One region of the Pseudoalteromonas sp. Z9A5 genome, then DNA from elsewhere that is predicted to be linked to it. Evidence: predicted binding sites of a transcription regulator. Region 1 holds the regulator's gene; the other holds the start of a gene.

Region 1 (8,063 bases):
ATTATGCATTATTTCCTCATTTAACTGTTGCTAATAATATTGCATTTGGGCTAAGTAAAATGAATAAAGCTCAAAAACAGCAACGCGTTGATGAAATGCTTAAACTCGTGCACTTAATTGGTTGTGCCGATAGGTTCCCGCATCAACTTTCTGGTGGTCAACAACAACGTGTTGCGATTGCTCGCGCACTTGCTTACAAACCAAGTTTACTATTACTCGATGAACCTTTTTCAAATGTAGATACGCAAGTACGCTTTGAATTAATTGCTGATATTCGTCGAATTATTAAAACCCAACAAGTATCGGCTGTGTTTGTTACGCATTCAAAAGAGGAGGCATTTGCTTTTTCAGATACGCTTGCCATTATGCATCGGGGTAAAATTGCGCAACAAGGGTCGCCAGAGCAGCTTTTTACATCACCAAGTTCAAAGGAGGTTGCAGAGTTTCTGGGTCAGGGCATATACTTAAGCGCAAATGCATTAACAGCAACTGAATATAAAACGCCATTTGGTGTAGTCGAGTCTGATGTTTTACATAAGCACAAGGCAAGAGTTGGGCAAATATATGTTCGCCCTCATCAAATAGAGCTAATTAGCGACAACACAAGTGATAAACAAAGCGAGCGGGCAGAAATATTAAACAGTCGTTTTATTGGCTCTGCTTATGTTTACACTGTTGTGATTGCAGAACAAGAAATTGAAGTTGCTGCACAATATGGCCAGTCATTTGAGCAAAATGAACAGGTTATAATAAAAATAAAACCTCATACGGTGAATTTCTTCGAATTATAATTAACTTTAATTCGCCGTGTTTATTTGTTTATAAGCTAAGGAATAACAATGGCGCAAGCGCAATCAGGGATTTGTGCTGAAGCAAACTTACACGGTTTGCATTTATTTTTTAATGTATTTGATGGTCAAGATGAGTCTCTGCGCGCAAAACTAAAGCAAGTGAATGCGATTGAAGAAGAATTTAGCGATCAGTTTTCTGAATCAATGTTGTCTTGTATGGTTGCTATTGGTGCGCAGTATTGGCCGCATATTTTACCTGAATATATCCCGAGTGAATTACAAAGCTTTCCAAATATAAATCACAGCGATCACTCTATGAGTGTTCAGCCATGCGATTTATTTGTACAAATACGTTCTGATCGAGAAGACGTTAATCATTTATTTGCGTTGCAAATTTTAAAGCTATTTGCACCTGATGTAGAGTTGGTGGAGCAGATTCGTAACTTTCGTTTTTTGGATGGTCGAGACTTTAACGGTTTTATTTATGGTGGAGATACTGCGCTTGGAAGAAAAAAGCGTGCTACGGCATTAATAAATAAACCAGAGAGTTTTGAAGATCAAGGCAGCTATATCCATGTGCAGCGTTATAAACATGATTTAAGCGTATGGCAGCATTTGTCGTTGAGTGAACAAGAACAAATAATGGGTCGAACACGCCTTGATAATACACTGATTACACCAGCTTTAGAGACCTCTCATGCTGTACGTAACGAGTTAAAAGATGAAAACGGACAACCACTACTATTAAATCAAAGTATGCCTTACGGTGATGTTTACGAGCAGGGAATGTTATCTATAACATGCGCCTCTACAGGCACTGCATTTGAAAAGGTATTAAAAAGCCGTCTTGGGGAAGGAGAGTGCTACGACCATTGGCTTGATTTTACTCAAGCCGATATGGGCTCTGCTTTTTTTGCACCCTCAGTAGGATTTTTAAAGCAGCTTTAAGCTTTTACTTAATTTATTAAACGTTATCAAATAAAAGTCGTACACGCTCCAGTGTTACGTCTATTTCAGATATTTTTGCAGGAGCGATAAATATTGTATCGTCGCCTGCAATTGTACCTAATACACCATCTGCTTTGCCTAATGAATCAAGTAAACGTGCTATTAATTGTGCAGCGCCAGGGCTAGTACGAATAATGATCATCATTTCGTTATGCATAATATCAATAACTAATTGGCGTAACGGGCTCTTTGCTGTTGGTACACCCATTTCGGCAGGTAAACAGTAAACCATTTCTTGTTTTGCATTACGAGTACGTACAGCACCAAATTTACTTAGCATGCGCGATACTTTACTTTGGCTTATATTGTCAAAGCCTTGCTCTTTTAACGCGTCAACTATTTCGCCTTGAGAGCCAAAGTTTTCTTCTTTTAAAAGTGATTTAAATGCTTTTACCAGTGCTTCTTGTTTATCTTGTGGTTGCATAGCCTACATTCATTTTTTGTTATTTATGCTGTAAATTCTACACAATAATGAATAATTATGCAGTAGTTGTTTACTTAACTTGCCAGTTTGAGGTTATTAAATTAATAAGTTTACGACTATGGTCGAAAATATACTTAAAATAAGCAGGATAAATTTGTTTTTAGCTCTTAATTTCTTTATCTTATGTGCCACAAGTATTTCCTACCTCAAATTACGGAGAATTCCAATGAAAGTTACTGTATTAGGTGCTGCGGGCGGTATCGGTCAAGCGTTGTCTTTATTATTAAAAACAGGTTTACCAGCTGGTTCTGAATTATCACTTTATGATGTTGCACCAGTGGTTCCAGGTGTTGCGGTTGACCTTTCTCACATCCCAACAGATGTAAAAGTAGCTGGTTTTGGCGCTGATGAGTTAAATAAAGCGCTTGAAGGTTCTGATATCGTTCTTATCCCAGCGGGTATGCCACGTAAACCAGGTATGGATCGTGCTGATTTATTTAATGTAAATGCTGGCATCATCAAAACTTTAGCAGAAGGCATTGTTGCTAGCTGTCCTAAAGCGTTAGTGGGTATTATTACTAACCCAGTAAACGGCACTGTTCCAATTGTTGCTGAAGTATTTAAAAAAGCAGGTACTTACGACGCTAAACGCGTATTCGGTATTACTACTCTTGATGTGATTCGTTCAGAAGCATTTGTTGCTGAACTTAAAGGCGTTGACGTAGCGACTGTAAAAGTTCCTGTAATCGGTGGTCACTCTGGTACAACTATTCTTCCTTTACTTTCTCAAGTTGAAGGCGTTAGCTTTACTGATGAAGAAGTTGCTGCACTTACTCCACGTATCCAAAATGCGGGTACTGAAGTTGTAAATGCTAAAGCTGGTGGCGGTTCTGCTACATTATCAATGGGTGCTGCTGCTGCACGTTTTTGTATGTCTTTAGTTAAAGGCCTACAAGGTGAAGACGTTGTAGATTACGCTTACGTTGCTGTTGAAAATGGCGATGCAGAATACTTTGCACATCCAGTACGTTTAGGTAAAAACGGCGTAGAAGAAATTCTTTCTTACGGCGAGCTAAGCGCATTTGAAACTAAAGCAAAAAATGACATGCTTGAAACATTGAAAAAAGACATCAAAGAAGGTGTTGATTTCATGGCGTAATAGCCTAAATCAAGTATTAAAAAAGCCTGCATTTGCAGGCTTTTTTATTGTTCGGAGTTTATGCACATAATATAAAGTGTTAAAGCTAGTGGTCGCGATCAACCGCTATGCGAGCAAGGCTTATTAATGCCTGCTTATAATCAGACTCAGCTAAAAAGTCTAAACATGCAATTGCTTTATCTGCTTCAACTTCAGCTTTTTTCATTGTAAATTCAAGTGCATTAGTCTGTTTAAGCGCAGATAAAATATCATCTAAGTGATCCATGCCATTACTATGCTCAATAGCATCACGTATAAGCTGCGTTTGCTGCTCGTTACCATGTTGCATTGCATAAATAAGTGGAAGCGTTGGTTTGCCCTCAGCTAAATCATCACCAATGTTTTTACCTAACTGGTCGGCATCTGCATTGTAATCAAGTACATCATCGACCAATTGAAACGCAGTACCTAAATGCATACCGTATGCATTTAATGCGTTAAGAGTTGCTTGGTCTTGCTCTGTTATAATGGCAGCAAGCCCCGTTGCAGCTTCAAATAATTTAGCTGTTTTTGAGTAAATAACCTGCATATAACTTGCTTCAGTTGTATCAGGGTCATTACAATTCATAAGTTGCAGCACTTCACCTTCAGCAATAATGTTAGTTGCATCGGCTAGTACCTGCATAACTTGCATTTTACCAAGACCAACCATTAGCTGAAATGAGCGAGTGTAAATAAAGTCACCAACTAACACACTTGCCGCGTTACCAAATTCAGCATTTGCTGTGGGGGTGCCTCGTCGCAAATTTGATTCATCTACAACATCGTCGTGTAGTAACGTTGCTGTATGAATAAATTCGACAATAGTTGCGAGCGTTATGTGATCTTTACCCTGATAGCCAAGCGCTTTAGCCGCTAGAATAGCCAGCATTGGGCGTACACGTTTACCACCACTGTTTACAATATATAAGCCTAGTTGGTTAACTAAGGCCACATCTGAGCGCATTTGCGCATGTATAAGTTGATTGACGTCATTCATATCGCTTTTGATTAACGCCTGGATAGCTTGTATATCCATTGATCTCCGAGCCAATTTTTATGTGTGAACGGCGCAGATTGTACAACAAAAAAAGGGCTAGCTCGATATTTTGTGACGATTCGTTGAAAAAACACCTTTAAAGTTCTTAATAGAGGCTTAATTAGCAAAGATACTTGATTAATAGATAATCAAAACCCAGTCGTTATTGAGTTTAATAATTGTACCGCAGCGCTCATATTTAAAAGCATTAATTTATTTCAGTTAACAGCTAAAAAGCCCTTGGCAAAAAGGCTAATTAATATAAAATAGGGGAAATAATGAATTGTCCTCAATGTAGCTACTTTTTATTCTTTTTAATTACAAAACAGGGTTGCTTGTTTTTTAGCATTAGCGTAGACTTCGCGCCCTATCGAAGAATATTTTAGTTGTGCCGATTTGAGGGCACACAGACGGAGTTAATTATGTACGCGGTTTTCCAAAGTGGTGGTAAACAGCATCGTGTGACTGAAGGTCAAACGATTCGTCTTGAAAAATTAGACGTTGAAACTGGTGCGGCAGTTGAATTTGATTCAGTGCTTTTAGTTGCTGATGGTGAGAAGATTGAGATCGGTGTACCGTTCGTAAACGGTGGCAAGATAACAGCTGAGGTTGTTTCACACGGTCGCGGTGAAAAAATTAAAATTGTTAAATTTAGACGCCGTAAAAACTCTCGTAATCAAATGGGCCATCGTCAATGGTTCACTGAAGTTAAAATCACTGGCATTAGCGCTTAATTAGAGGTACTTAGAAATGGCACATAAAAAAGCAGCTGGTAGTACTCGTAACGGTCGCGATTCAGAAAGCAAACGCCTAGGTGTTAAGCGTTTTGGTGGCGAATCAGTTCTAGCGGGTAGCATCATTGTACGTCAGCGTGGAACTCGTTTTCACCCGGGCACAAACGTAGGTATCGGTAAAGACCACACTATCTTCGCAAAAGCAGATGGTAAAGTTCAATTTGAACAGAAAGGTCCTTTAAACCGTAAATACGTAACTATCGTAACTGAGTAATCAGTAAGGTAGTTAAAAAACCCCGCCTTTGCGGGGTTTTTTGTTTTCAGTTCTTTTGCAATATATACCTAAGTATTTTTTCGTTGTGTGCTCTAAAGGCTACTTCGGTATATAATAGTTAAATTAACAAGCCAATCCCTAAAGTGAGTAATCATGAAGTTTGTAGATGAAGTAGAAATTCGCGCAGAAGCTGGTGACGGTGGCAGCGGCATCGTGTCTTTCCGTCGTGAAAAATATGTTCCAGATGGTGGACCTGATGGCGGTGACGGTGGAGACGGTGGTAGTGTTTATCTACAAGCTGATGAAAACTTAAATACCCTTATCGATTATCAATTTGAACGCTTTCACAGAGCTGAACGTGGTACAAATGGTCGTAGTCGTAACTGTACTGGCAGAAAGGCTGATGACTTATTTGTTATGGTACCGGTTGGTACACGTATCATGGATGTTGAAACACAAGAAGGGCTTGGCGATTTAACTCAACATGGTCAAAGAATTTTAGTTGCAAAGGGTGGTTTCCACGGCTTAGGGAATGCGCGTTTTAAATCAAGCACTAACCGAGCACCTCGTCAAAAAACGTTGGGTACACCAGGTGAAGTACGTAACCTTAAGCTTGAGCTACTTTTATTAGCTGATGTAGGCTTGCTAGGCTTGCCAAATGCGGGTAAATCTACATTTATACGTAGCGTATCTGCAGCTAGACCTAAAGTTGCAGACTACCCGTTTACTACGCTTATACCTAACCTAGGTGTAGTGCGTCCTGAAGCTAATAAATCATTCGTTATTGCCGATATTCCAGGCTTAATCGAAGGAGCTTCTGACGGTGCTGGCTTAGGAATACAATTCTTAAAGCATCTAGAGCGCTGTCGTGTGTTATTACACATAATCGATCTAATGCCAGCTGATGGTTCAAACCCTATTGATAATGCGTTTGCTATTATTAATGAGTTACATCAGTACAGCCCTAAATTAGCTGAGAAGCCGCGTTGGTTGGTATTTAATAAAATAGATTTATTACCGGAAGACGAAGCAAAAGCTCTATGTGAAAAAATTGCAGAAGAGCTAGGCGAAACTGAAAATATTTATAGCATCTCAGCTATTAATAAACTTAATACTCAGCCTTTAATTCACAACATTATGACGCTGCTAGATAGCATGCCGAAAGAGAAGTTTGCTGAAATTGAAGACGAAGAAGTTGAGTTTAAGTGGGACTCTTATCATAAAAAAGCCACTAAAGGCGACGATGATGATTGGGACGACTGGGATGAAAGTGATTACGACGTAGAAGTAGTCTACGAGCGTTAATTATAATTGATTATATAAAAGGAGCTTATGCTCCTTTTTCTTTGTTTGGTAATAAAGTATTAGGTATTTAGTGTGATAATTTCAATGATCGCCGCTATGGCAAATAACCGTGTAATTGGTCTAGATAATAAAATGCCTTGGCATTTACCTGCCGATCTTCAGCATTTTAAAAAAGTGACTACGGGTAAACCTGTAATCATGGGGCGTAAGACATTTGAGTCTATTGGTCGTCCTTTACCAGGTCGACGTAATATTATTATTACTCGAAATAGCGAATATCAAGCTGTAGGTATTGAGGCTGTAATAACGCCGGAGGCTGCATTAGAGCTGGTTTGTGATGTTGAAGAAGTTATGATAATTGGTGGTGGAAATATCTATCAGCAATTTTTAGAACGCACAGATCGTTTATATTTAACCTTTATTGATTTAGACGTTAAAGGTGACACTCAGTTTCCAGATTATCAAAAAGTAGCTAATTGGGAAGTGAAAAGTGAAGAAAGTAAACAGCCTGATGATAAAAATAAACATAGTTATAAATTCGTAACTTTATATAAAAACCGATAACATTATTGCGAAAACCTTAGTAGATTGGTACAATATTAACCAATCAATATAAGAATAAAGTACCAGGAAGGGTTTTCAATGTTTAAATTACCAAAGCTAGTTGTTATTGCTGCTATAACAGCCGGTTCATTTGTTTATACAGCACCTGCAAATGCAGATGATCAATTAGCTGTATCTATTTGTGAGTATATTGCAGCGGACGACAAAAACCGTTTACGCAGTAAACTTAAAAGTTCTCGTGTAAAAATTCGTAATATATACGATGCGGTCGAATGTAATGGTAATAACTTATTACGCCATGCTGTTGCAAGTAGCGCAGTAGATACAGGTGAGTACATTGTTAAAAACTTATCTAAAAGCTCATTAGCAGATGGCGCAGACATAGCCTGGGCTGAGAGTAGCTATGCTAGCTCACCTCTTATTGCAGTAATTAAAGAACGCGCTGGTTTATAAGCCTTACTTTAATTATTGAAAAGCCGCATTTATTGCGGCTTTTTTGTGTTCAATAAATATGAGCATAATAAAAAATTAATTTGAAAATTAAAAAAGCCGTATTGAGATAATCACAATACGGCTTTTTTGTTCGAGTTAAAATTTACTGCTAATCCATATAAATAATTAAATCGATTATATATTTATGTGGGTTAGTATAAATTAAACTTTAAATGCATCTACAGACAAGCGAAGTTCTTCCGCTAGCTTTGCGACCTCAGAGCTAGATATATTTGTTTGGCTTGCACCTTCAGC
Region 2 (8,063 bases), 140 kb from region 1:
AGCAAAAAGCTCAGTTAAGTGCTCAACATGTTAGTGGATCAACAACGGTGGCAAAAGTGTCTGCCGTTGGTATGGGTATGAAATCGCATTCTGGTGTCGCTAGTTTATTTTTTGATGCATTAGCGCAAGAAAATATTAACGTAGTTTTGGTTTCTACTTCAGAGATTAAAATTTCAGTTTTGATAGACGAAAAGTACCTAGAGTTGGCAGTTCGTGCATTACATAAGGCATTTTTAACAGAAAATAGATAGTTTGGGAGTTTTTACTTACTTTTCAGTCTAATTTTCATTAAAATGTTTAGCGGAATCTTATAATTTTTACTAGAACATTGGAGCAATAGAATGCTAATACTAACTCGACGAGTAGGTGAAACCCTAATGATTGGTGACGAAGTAACCGTTACTGTTTTAGGCGTAAAAGGAAATCAAGTTCGAATCGGTGTTAATGCACCAAAAGACGTATCAGTGCATCGTGAAGAGATTTATATGCGTATACAAGCTGAAAAGTCTAACCCTAATCCGGGCAATGCTTAATCAACAAGTATAAATAACTGAGTAATTTACTGAGTTATATCAAAAAACCACTCATTGAGTGGTTTTTTTGTTTATAAAAGCGAGTGTTTCTGGACTAAGTATTTGTTTTGAAATGTACTGCATACCACTTTTATTTTTAATAATAATACCTTGCTGCGTATTTATTACTTCGCTTATGTCTTGCCATGTTAATTGAAAGCTTTTGTAATGATTAGCAGACTTAATACCGTCTTCATCAAAAGTAAGTGTTACCTCAGAGCCAGATGCTCTGCTAAGCATTTGCCTAGTTACCCACCAAGGTCTGCGATAGTAAAAAGCGACGCACTCAAGTACACCCAGCATGATCATAAAAGATCCTAAGTAATGATCGTTTAAACCATAAATGCCAAATAAACCAAGCGCAACGAGTAGTACAAGTAAAAAGTACTTAGGTTTTGCGCGCTTACTGTAAGGGAGTGACTCATCAAAGCACTCGTAAAAGTAGGGTTTATCAAGTGTGTAGGTTGTTGTAAATGCCATATTGCCTTACTTTAGGTATCGTTTTTTTTATTTTAACAAGCTAATCTCTAAATGAGCAGCTTTATAGTCAGTGATTTTATTACAGGCACAAAAAAACGGCCCGAAAGCCGTTTTTTTAGCGATACCAGAAGAATTAACAGTTAGTTTCTTCAGCGTTTACGCCTTCTTTAACATTTTCACACGTGTCTTCTACTTTATTTTGCACGTCTGTTACTGCTTCATCAATACGCTCACCTGCATCTTCTGCATGGTTGTCTTCACAACCCATGATGAAAAAACTTGCGAATAGACCGATTAGTGCTGCTTTTACAGTTGTTGAATTCATAATGTGATTCCTTGTAAGTGTTTATTAAATTTCAGTGTTTGTTAGTTGAATGCTTTATCTACCTGGGTGATTTACCACGTAGTGCACCTGAAACTAATGAGATCACTAAAAGTACTATAAAGATAAAAAATATAATTTTTGCTATACCAGCTGCGGCACCTGCGATGCCACCAAAACCTAACACTGCAGCGATTAAAGCAATAACTAAAAATGTAATTGTCCAGCGTAACATTGTTTTCTCCTTGGTTTATCAAATTTGCTCAAATTTATTAATGCGAGTTACATGCCATATTTTATTTTTCTTTTATATCAATTGCTTATTCGTTTTAACTGTGTTTTAAGTTAGTGGCTAGTTAGTAACTTTTACGCTTTGTTATGTAAGTTATTCACACTGTTGCAAATTATTGGTAAATATTCATTGAGAATAATATTCTTGGTAAGACCAATTAACAATTGATGTGTGTTTTTATGTTTATTTTGAAGTTTGACGTTTATTTTAATTAAGCTGAATAGTTAATTAACAACTTCCATATAACTAATAGCTATAGTCGTTATTTCTTGTATGTATTGTAGAGCGCATGATTGCTGGGTTATGGCATGTAAATTAGTTGAGTGTTATGTTGTTTATAGTTTAATTGGTTTTACCAATTTACAAGATGTAGACAAAGCGACTAGTTTTGTTATTATTCAGTGAATAAATATTTAATTAAATCGATTTTTTATTTTCGATATGGGTTTCAAGGGGGAGAAAAATGGATATAGGTGCTCTACTCACAACGGCTGGTAGCTTAATGCTAACTGGTATGGTTGGGGTGTTTGTATTTCTGTCGATATTAATTGGTGCAGTAACGCTTATGTCTAATTTGGTGACGCGCTATAGCGAACCAGAGGCATCACCAGCTAAATCACCGTCTTTTAAATCTCAAGGTGTGCCAAATGAGCACATCGCTGCTATTAGTGCTGCCATTGCTCAGTACAAATCAAATAATAAATAAGGGGCACACACATGGCTAAATTAAAATTAACAGAATTGGTATTACGCGATGCGCACCAATCATTACTCGCAACACGTATGCGCCTAGACGATATGCTACCTATTGCTAGCAAGTTAGACGATGCAGGTTATTGGTCTATTGAATCGTGGGGTGGTGCTACATTCGATTCGTGTATTCGTTATTTAGGCGAAGATCCTTGGGAGCGTATTCGTGCGCTTAAAAAAGCGATGCCTAATACTAAACAGCAAATGCTATTACGCGGTCAAAACCTATTAGGTTACCGCCATTACGCTGATGACGTAGTTGAAAAATTTGTAGAACGCGCACATAAAAATGGCGTTGACGTATTTCGTATATTCGATGCAATGAACGATGTGCGTAACCTAGAAACAGCGATTAAAGCGGCTATAAAAGTAGGCGCACATGCTCAAGGTACTATTTCGTATACTGTAAGCCCTGTTCATACACTTGATATGTGGTTAACTCTTGCTAAGCAATTAGAAGATTTAGGCTGTCACTCAATTTGTATTAAAGATATGGCGGGTTTATTAAAGCCGTACGATGCTGAAAAACTAATTAAAGCACTTAAAGAAACAGTATCGGTTCCTATTGCTATGCAGTGCCACGCTACAACAGGTTTAAGTACTGCGACTTATCAAAAAGCGATTGATGCAGGCATTGATATGCTTGATACCGCTATTTCATCTATGAGTATGACTTACGGACACACCGCAACTGAAACGATTGTATCGATAGTTGAAGGTACCGAGCGCGATACTGACCTTGATTTAAACCACCTAGAAGAAATTGCGGCTTACTTTAGAGATGTACGTAAAAAATATGCGGCATTTGAAGGTAGCTTAAAAGGGGTTGATGGTCGTATTTTACTAGCTCAAGTACCTGGTGGCATGCTTACAAACATGGAAAACCAACTTAAAGAGCAAGGCGCGGCAGATAAGCTTAATGAGGTTTTACTTGAGATCCCACGTGTACGTGAAGATCTTGGCTTTTTACCTTTAGTAACACCCACGTCGCAAATTGTAGGTACTCAAGCAGTACTTAACGTGCTAACCGGTGAGCGTTATAAAACAATCACTAAAGAAACTGCTGGTGTATTAAAAGGTGAATATGGCTTAACACCAGCACCAATGAATAAAGAGCTACAAGAGCGTGTACTTGATGGAGCAGAGGTTATTACTTGTCGCCCTGCAGATAACATTGCACCAGAGCTTGCAACGCTTGAAGCTGAATTATTAAAAGAAGCGCAAGAGCAAGGTTTAACACTTGCTGATGAGCAAATTGATGACGTACTAACTTATGCATTATTTCCACAAGTTGGTTTGAAGTTTATTAAAAATCGTAATAACCCTGATGCATTTGAGCCTATTCCTACTGTTGAAGATAAGAGCAATAAGATAGCACCAAAATCAGGCTCAAATAATAGTAGCGTTAAAGCTGAGCAATACAGCGTAAAAGTAGACGGTAAAGTTTACGACGTAGTTGTAGCGCAAGGTGGTGAACTCAAAGAAGTAACTTTAAAGGATTCTGAGCACATTCCTCAGTCTGCATCGGTTGCATCGGGCGAAACACTTAATGCACCTTTAGCAGGTAATATTTTTAAAATTAAAGTAAAAGCTGGGCAAGTTGTTAACGAAGGTGATGTAGTGATTATTATGGAAGCCATGAAAATGGAAACTGAAATACGCGCAATGCATACCGGAACAGTTGCTGAAGTGTTAGTTGGTGAAGGCGATGCTGTATCTACTGGCGACGCTATGATTGCATTAGCTTAGGAGTAAATAGAGGATGGAAGGTATTTTAAACCTCTGGAATGCTACTGGCATTGCTAACTTTACAATCCCATCGTTAATAATGATTGCGGTAGGGTGTTTATTACTGTTTTTAGCGATAGTTAAAGGCTTTGAACCACTATTACTATTACCTATTGGTTTTGGTGCAATTTTAACAAATGTACCTGTGGCAGGATTGTCAGACCCAGGTGGGCTTTTGTATTACGTTTATTATGTGGGTATTGATACGGGGATTTTTCCGCTGCTGATATTTATGGGAGTAGGGGCGCTGACTGACTTTAGCGCACTTATTGCAAACCCACGTATGTTGCTATTAGGTGCGGCTGCACAATTTGGTATTTTTGCTACACTGTTTGGCGCTATATTACTTAATTATGTGCCAGGCTTTGAGTTTACCCTACAGGATGCATCGGCTATTGCCATTATTGGTGGTGCAGATGGACCTACTGCAATATTTTTAGCATCCAAACTGGCACCCGATTTACTTGGTGCAATAGCGGTAGCTGCATACTCATATATGGCACTTGTGCCAATTATTCAGCCGCCAATTATGCGTGCATTAACAACCCCAGAAGAACGTAAAATAAAGATGCCAGAGCTTCGTAAAGTATCTAAAAAGGAAAAGATTATTTTCCCTCTTATGGTACTGAGTTTAACGGCTATGTTTTTACCGGCTGCTATACCGCTTGTAGGTATGTTTTGTTTAGGTAACTTAATGCGAGAGTCGGGTGTTGTAGATAGATTAAGTAACAGTGCTCAAAACGAAATCATCAACGTTACAACTATATTTTTAGGTTTAGCTGTAGGTTCAAAGCTTGCTGCAGATAAGTTTTTAACTGTTGAGACGATTGGTATTTTAGTACTTGGCGCACTTGCGTTTGCAATTGGTACGGCATCGGGCGTATTTATGGCAAAAGGGCTTAATCGCATATCTAAAACACCTATAAACCCATTAATTGGTGCGGCGGGTGTGTCTGCTGTGCCAATGGCGGCACGAGTAGTAAATAAAGTAGGCCTTGAAAGCAATCCTCATAACTTTTTACTTATGCATGCAATGGGACCAAATGTTGCGGGCGTTCTTGGTAGTGCCGTAGCCGCAGGTATTTTATTAGCACTTGTTGGCTAATAATTAACTTGGTAATTAATAAATGATTTAGCGCAGTTTACTGCGCTTTTTTTTGCTTTTTATTTCCATCGCTTAATGGTTTCTTGTTTAGTACTTTTTGTTTACAGTAACAACTCTTCGCAATTTTAAGGATAGTCATAATGCTTCATAGACCTTTGGCAAAATATTTACCAAATGTTAGTAAACTAGTATTTGGTTGCATGGGGTTAGGCGGCGGTTGGAATAAAGACGCTATTAATAGCTCGCATATTAAGCAAGCACACGACTGTATAGATCATGCTATTGAAGGCGGTATTAACTTTTTTGATCACGCTGATATTTATACATTTGGCAAAGCCGAACAAGTATTTGGTAAAGCATTAAGTGAGCGACCAGATCTTAGAGAGCATATGTATATTCAATCTAAGTGCGGAATTAAATTTGAAGATGAGCATGGTCCAAAGCGTTATGATTTTTCGGCTGACTGGATTGAGCAATCAGTGGAGGCGTCTCTAAAGCGGTTAAATACAGAGTACTTAGATATACTTATGCTGCACAGACCTGATCCGCTAATGGAAGTAGAAGAAATAGCTCAAGTATTTAGCTGCTTAAAAGAAAGCGGTAAAGTACGTCACTTTGCAGTGTCTAATATGCAGCAACATCAAATGAACTTTTTACAGCACGCACTTGATATGCCAATAGTCGCTAATCAAATTGAAGCGAGCTTACAAAAACATCAGTTTGTTGATGAAGGTGTTTATGCTGGAAATGTAGATGGCAAAAATATTAACTTTACATCAGGTAGTATTGAGTATTGTCGCCACTTTGATATTCAAATTCAAAGCTGGGGGAGTTTATGCCAAGGGCTTTATACTGGTAGTGATTTATCTAATGCGTCGCAGGCAGATATAAACACCAGCCTTTTAGTTAATAAGCTGGCTGCGCTTTATGGCACCTCTGCTGAAGCTATTGTAATTGCTTGGTTGCTTCGCCATCCAGCTTCTATTCAACCAATTATAGGAACGACTAATGCTAAGCGCATTAAAGCCTCTTGTGATGCTGTTAACGTAGAGCTAACTCGTGAGCATTGGTATGCACTTTATGTAAGCGCTAAAGGCCATGAATTACCATAAGTAGGGCATTGATATGAATATATTTGTTATTTTAATAAGCTTGTTTGTAGCACTGGTTATACTTATACCGTTACTTGAAAAGTATCAAAGTAAAATAGGGCTTGATGGGGCAGCTAAATATAGTAAATATATTTGGCCCTTAGTGATGGTGTCTTTAGTGATTCAGCTTATCTATGTACTGTATTAACCCATATAAATTATTTAAGCTTATGGGTATTAATAAAGTAGCTAAATAATATATACAAAAAAGCCTTTGCAGATTAACTCCGCAAAGGCTTTTTTATTTTTTATAAGTGAGTTTTACTTAAGTGCTAATTGTAGCTCACGATTACGTTCAAGCTGAGCAATAAAGTTATCAGCAATTGGCTTAAACTTAGCAAGTTCTGAGCGCGGTAATGGCTCTGACTTAGGTAGTTTTACTGTTTTAGGGTTGCGATGAACGCCATTTACTAAAAATTCGTAGTGTAAATGTGCGCCTGTAACTCTACCCGTAGATCCTACAGTACCAATTTGTTGGCCTTGTTTAACTTTTTGACCTGTTTTAACTAGCTTTTTATTTAGGTGCAAGTACTTAGTTACATACTGCGTACCATGGCTGATAAATACATAGTTGCCATTATATTTACTGTAACCTGCTTTAATTACTTTACCATTTCCCGATGCAACAACTGGTGTGCCTGTACGAGCTGCAAAATCGATACCACGGTGAGCTCTAACTTGTCCTGTAACTGGGTGTAAACGTTTAGGATTAAAGCTTGAGCTTATATATTTAAAATTAACTGGGGCGCGTAAAAACGCTTTTTTCATACTACGGCCTTCAGGAGTATAAAAACTACCATCTGTATGGCGAATAGCAGCAAAGCGTTGACCTTGGTTAATAAATTCAGCGGCAATAATTTTGCCAGTGCCAATAAATTCACCATCTACGTAATGAGATTCGTAAATTAAACCAAACTGATCACCTTTACGAATGTCGTTCGCAAAATCTACATCCCAGCCAAATATATCAGCAAAGTTCATTATTTGGCGTTCGCTTAAACCAGCTGATATAGCTGAGGTCCAAAAATTACTAGAAATTTCGCCACCGGCTGTTTTAGTCAGAGTTTCAATTTCTTTGCTATCAATGGCTGTATCGTAATTACCTTCATCATTTAAGGTAACAAATAAGGTGTCAGTTTTAGATATCACATAACGCAGCTGAGCGAGATCGCCATTTTCAGCGGTTGCAAAACTTAATACTTCACCTGGATGAATTTTGGTGAGTTTGCGCGTTTCTGCATTAGTGTTAACTAGTTTATAGAGCGTTTGTGCCGAAAATCCAGCACGTTTAAAGATAATAGCTAAATTGTCACCATTCTTAACTTGGTGATCGACTAGGTCGTATTCTGGTAGCTTTTCTGCCGCTTGTTCTGAATTTAACTCGGTAAGTTTTTCGTTGTTATCAACTTTAACTTGTAAATCATAGCGCTTACCAATTTCTAGTGCGTTAACACTATTATCTTTGGATGCAGTCGCTTTTTCAGAAGGAAGAAAGGTCAAAGCAGTAATAGCAGAAACCAGACCTAAAATAAGCAATTTGTGTTTTTTGGGGAGCGTGTTAACCACGTGTACCATAAAGTGCCTTTTCCTGCTGTCAACATAA

The links. The regulator ArgR, encoded in region 1, controls arginine synthesis, uptake and breakdown. The targets are predictions, from matches to a motif close to ANTGAATANNTATTCANT.
Region 2: GQR56_RS01365 (OadG family transporter subunit) is a predicted target of ArgR. The motif match lies at 2,067-2,084, and genes of this name have one in related genera.

What each region holds. Positions count from the first base shown of each region.
Region 1 is NZ_WTLC01000001.1:150,695-158,757, forward strand. It holds gene GQR56_RS00690 (ABC transporter ATP-binding protein) at 1-791, shown strand, start outside; gene GQR56_RS00695 (Dyp-type peroxidase) at 840-1,739, shown strand; gene argR (transcriptional regulator ArgR) at 1,756-2,223, opposite strand; gene mdh (malate dehydrogenase) at 2,450-3,382, shown strand; gene ispB (octaprenyl diphosphate synthase) at 3,468-4,439, opposite strand; gene rplU (50S ribosomal protein L21) at 4,862-5,173, shown strand; gene rpmA (50S ribosomal protein L27) at 5,190-5,447, shown strand; gene cgtA (Obg family GTPase CgtA) at 5,601-6,752, shown strand; gene folA (type 3 dihydrofolate reductase) at 6,825-7,316, shown strand; gene GQR56_RS00735 (DUF3718 domain-containing protein) at 7,395-7,769, shown strand; gene GQR56_RS00740 (methyl-accepting chemotaxis protein) at 7,971-8,063, opposite strand, start outside.
Region 2 is NZ_WTLC01000001.1:287,724-295,786, forward strand. It holds gene GQR56_RS01340 (aspartate kinase) at 1-251, shown strand, start outside; gene csrA (carbon storage regulator CsrA) at 342-533, shown strand; gene GQR56_RS01350 (YcxB family protein) at 585-1,052, opposite strand; gene GQR56_RS01355 (hypothetical protein) at 1,186-1,377, opposite strand; gene GQR56_RS01360 (DUF1328 family protein) at 1,436-1,609, opposite strand; gene GQR56_RS01365 (OadG family transporter subunit) at 2,130-2,372, shown strand; gene oadA (sodium-extruding oxaloacetate decarboxylase subunit alpha) at 2,384-4,165, shown strand; gene GQR56_RS01375 (sodium ion-translocating decarboxylase subunit beta) at 4,179-5,309, shown strand; gene GQR56_RS01380 (aldo/keto reductase) at 5,450-6,421, shown strand; gene GQR56_RS01385 (hypothetical protein) at 6,435-6,608, shown strand; gene GQR56_RS01390 (peptidoglycan DD-metalloendopeptidase family protein) at 6,722-8,035, opposite strand.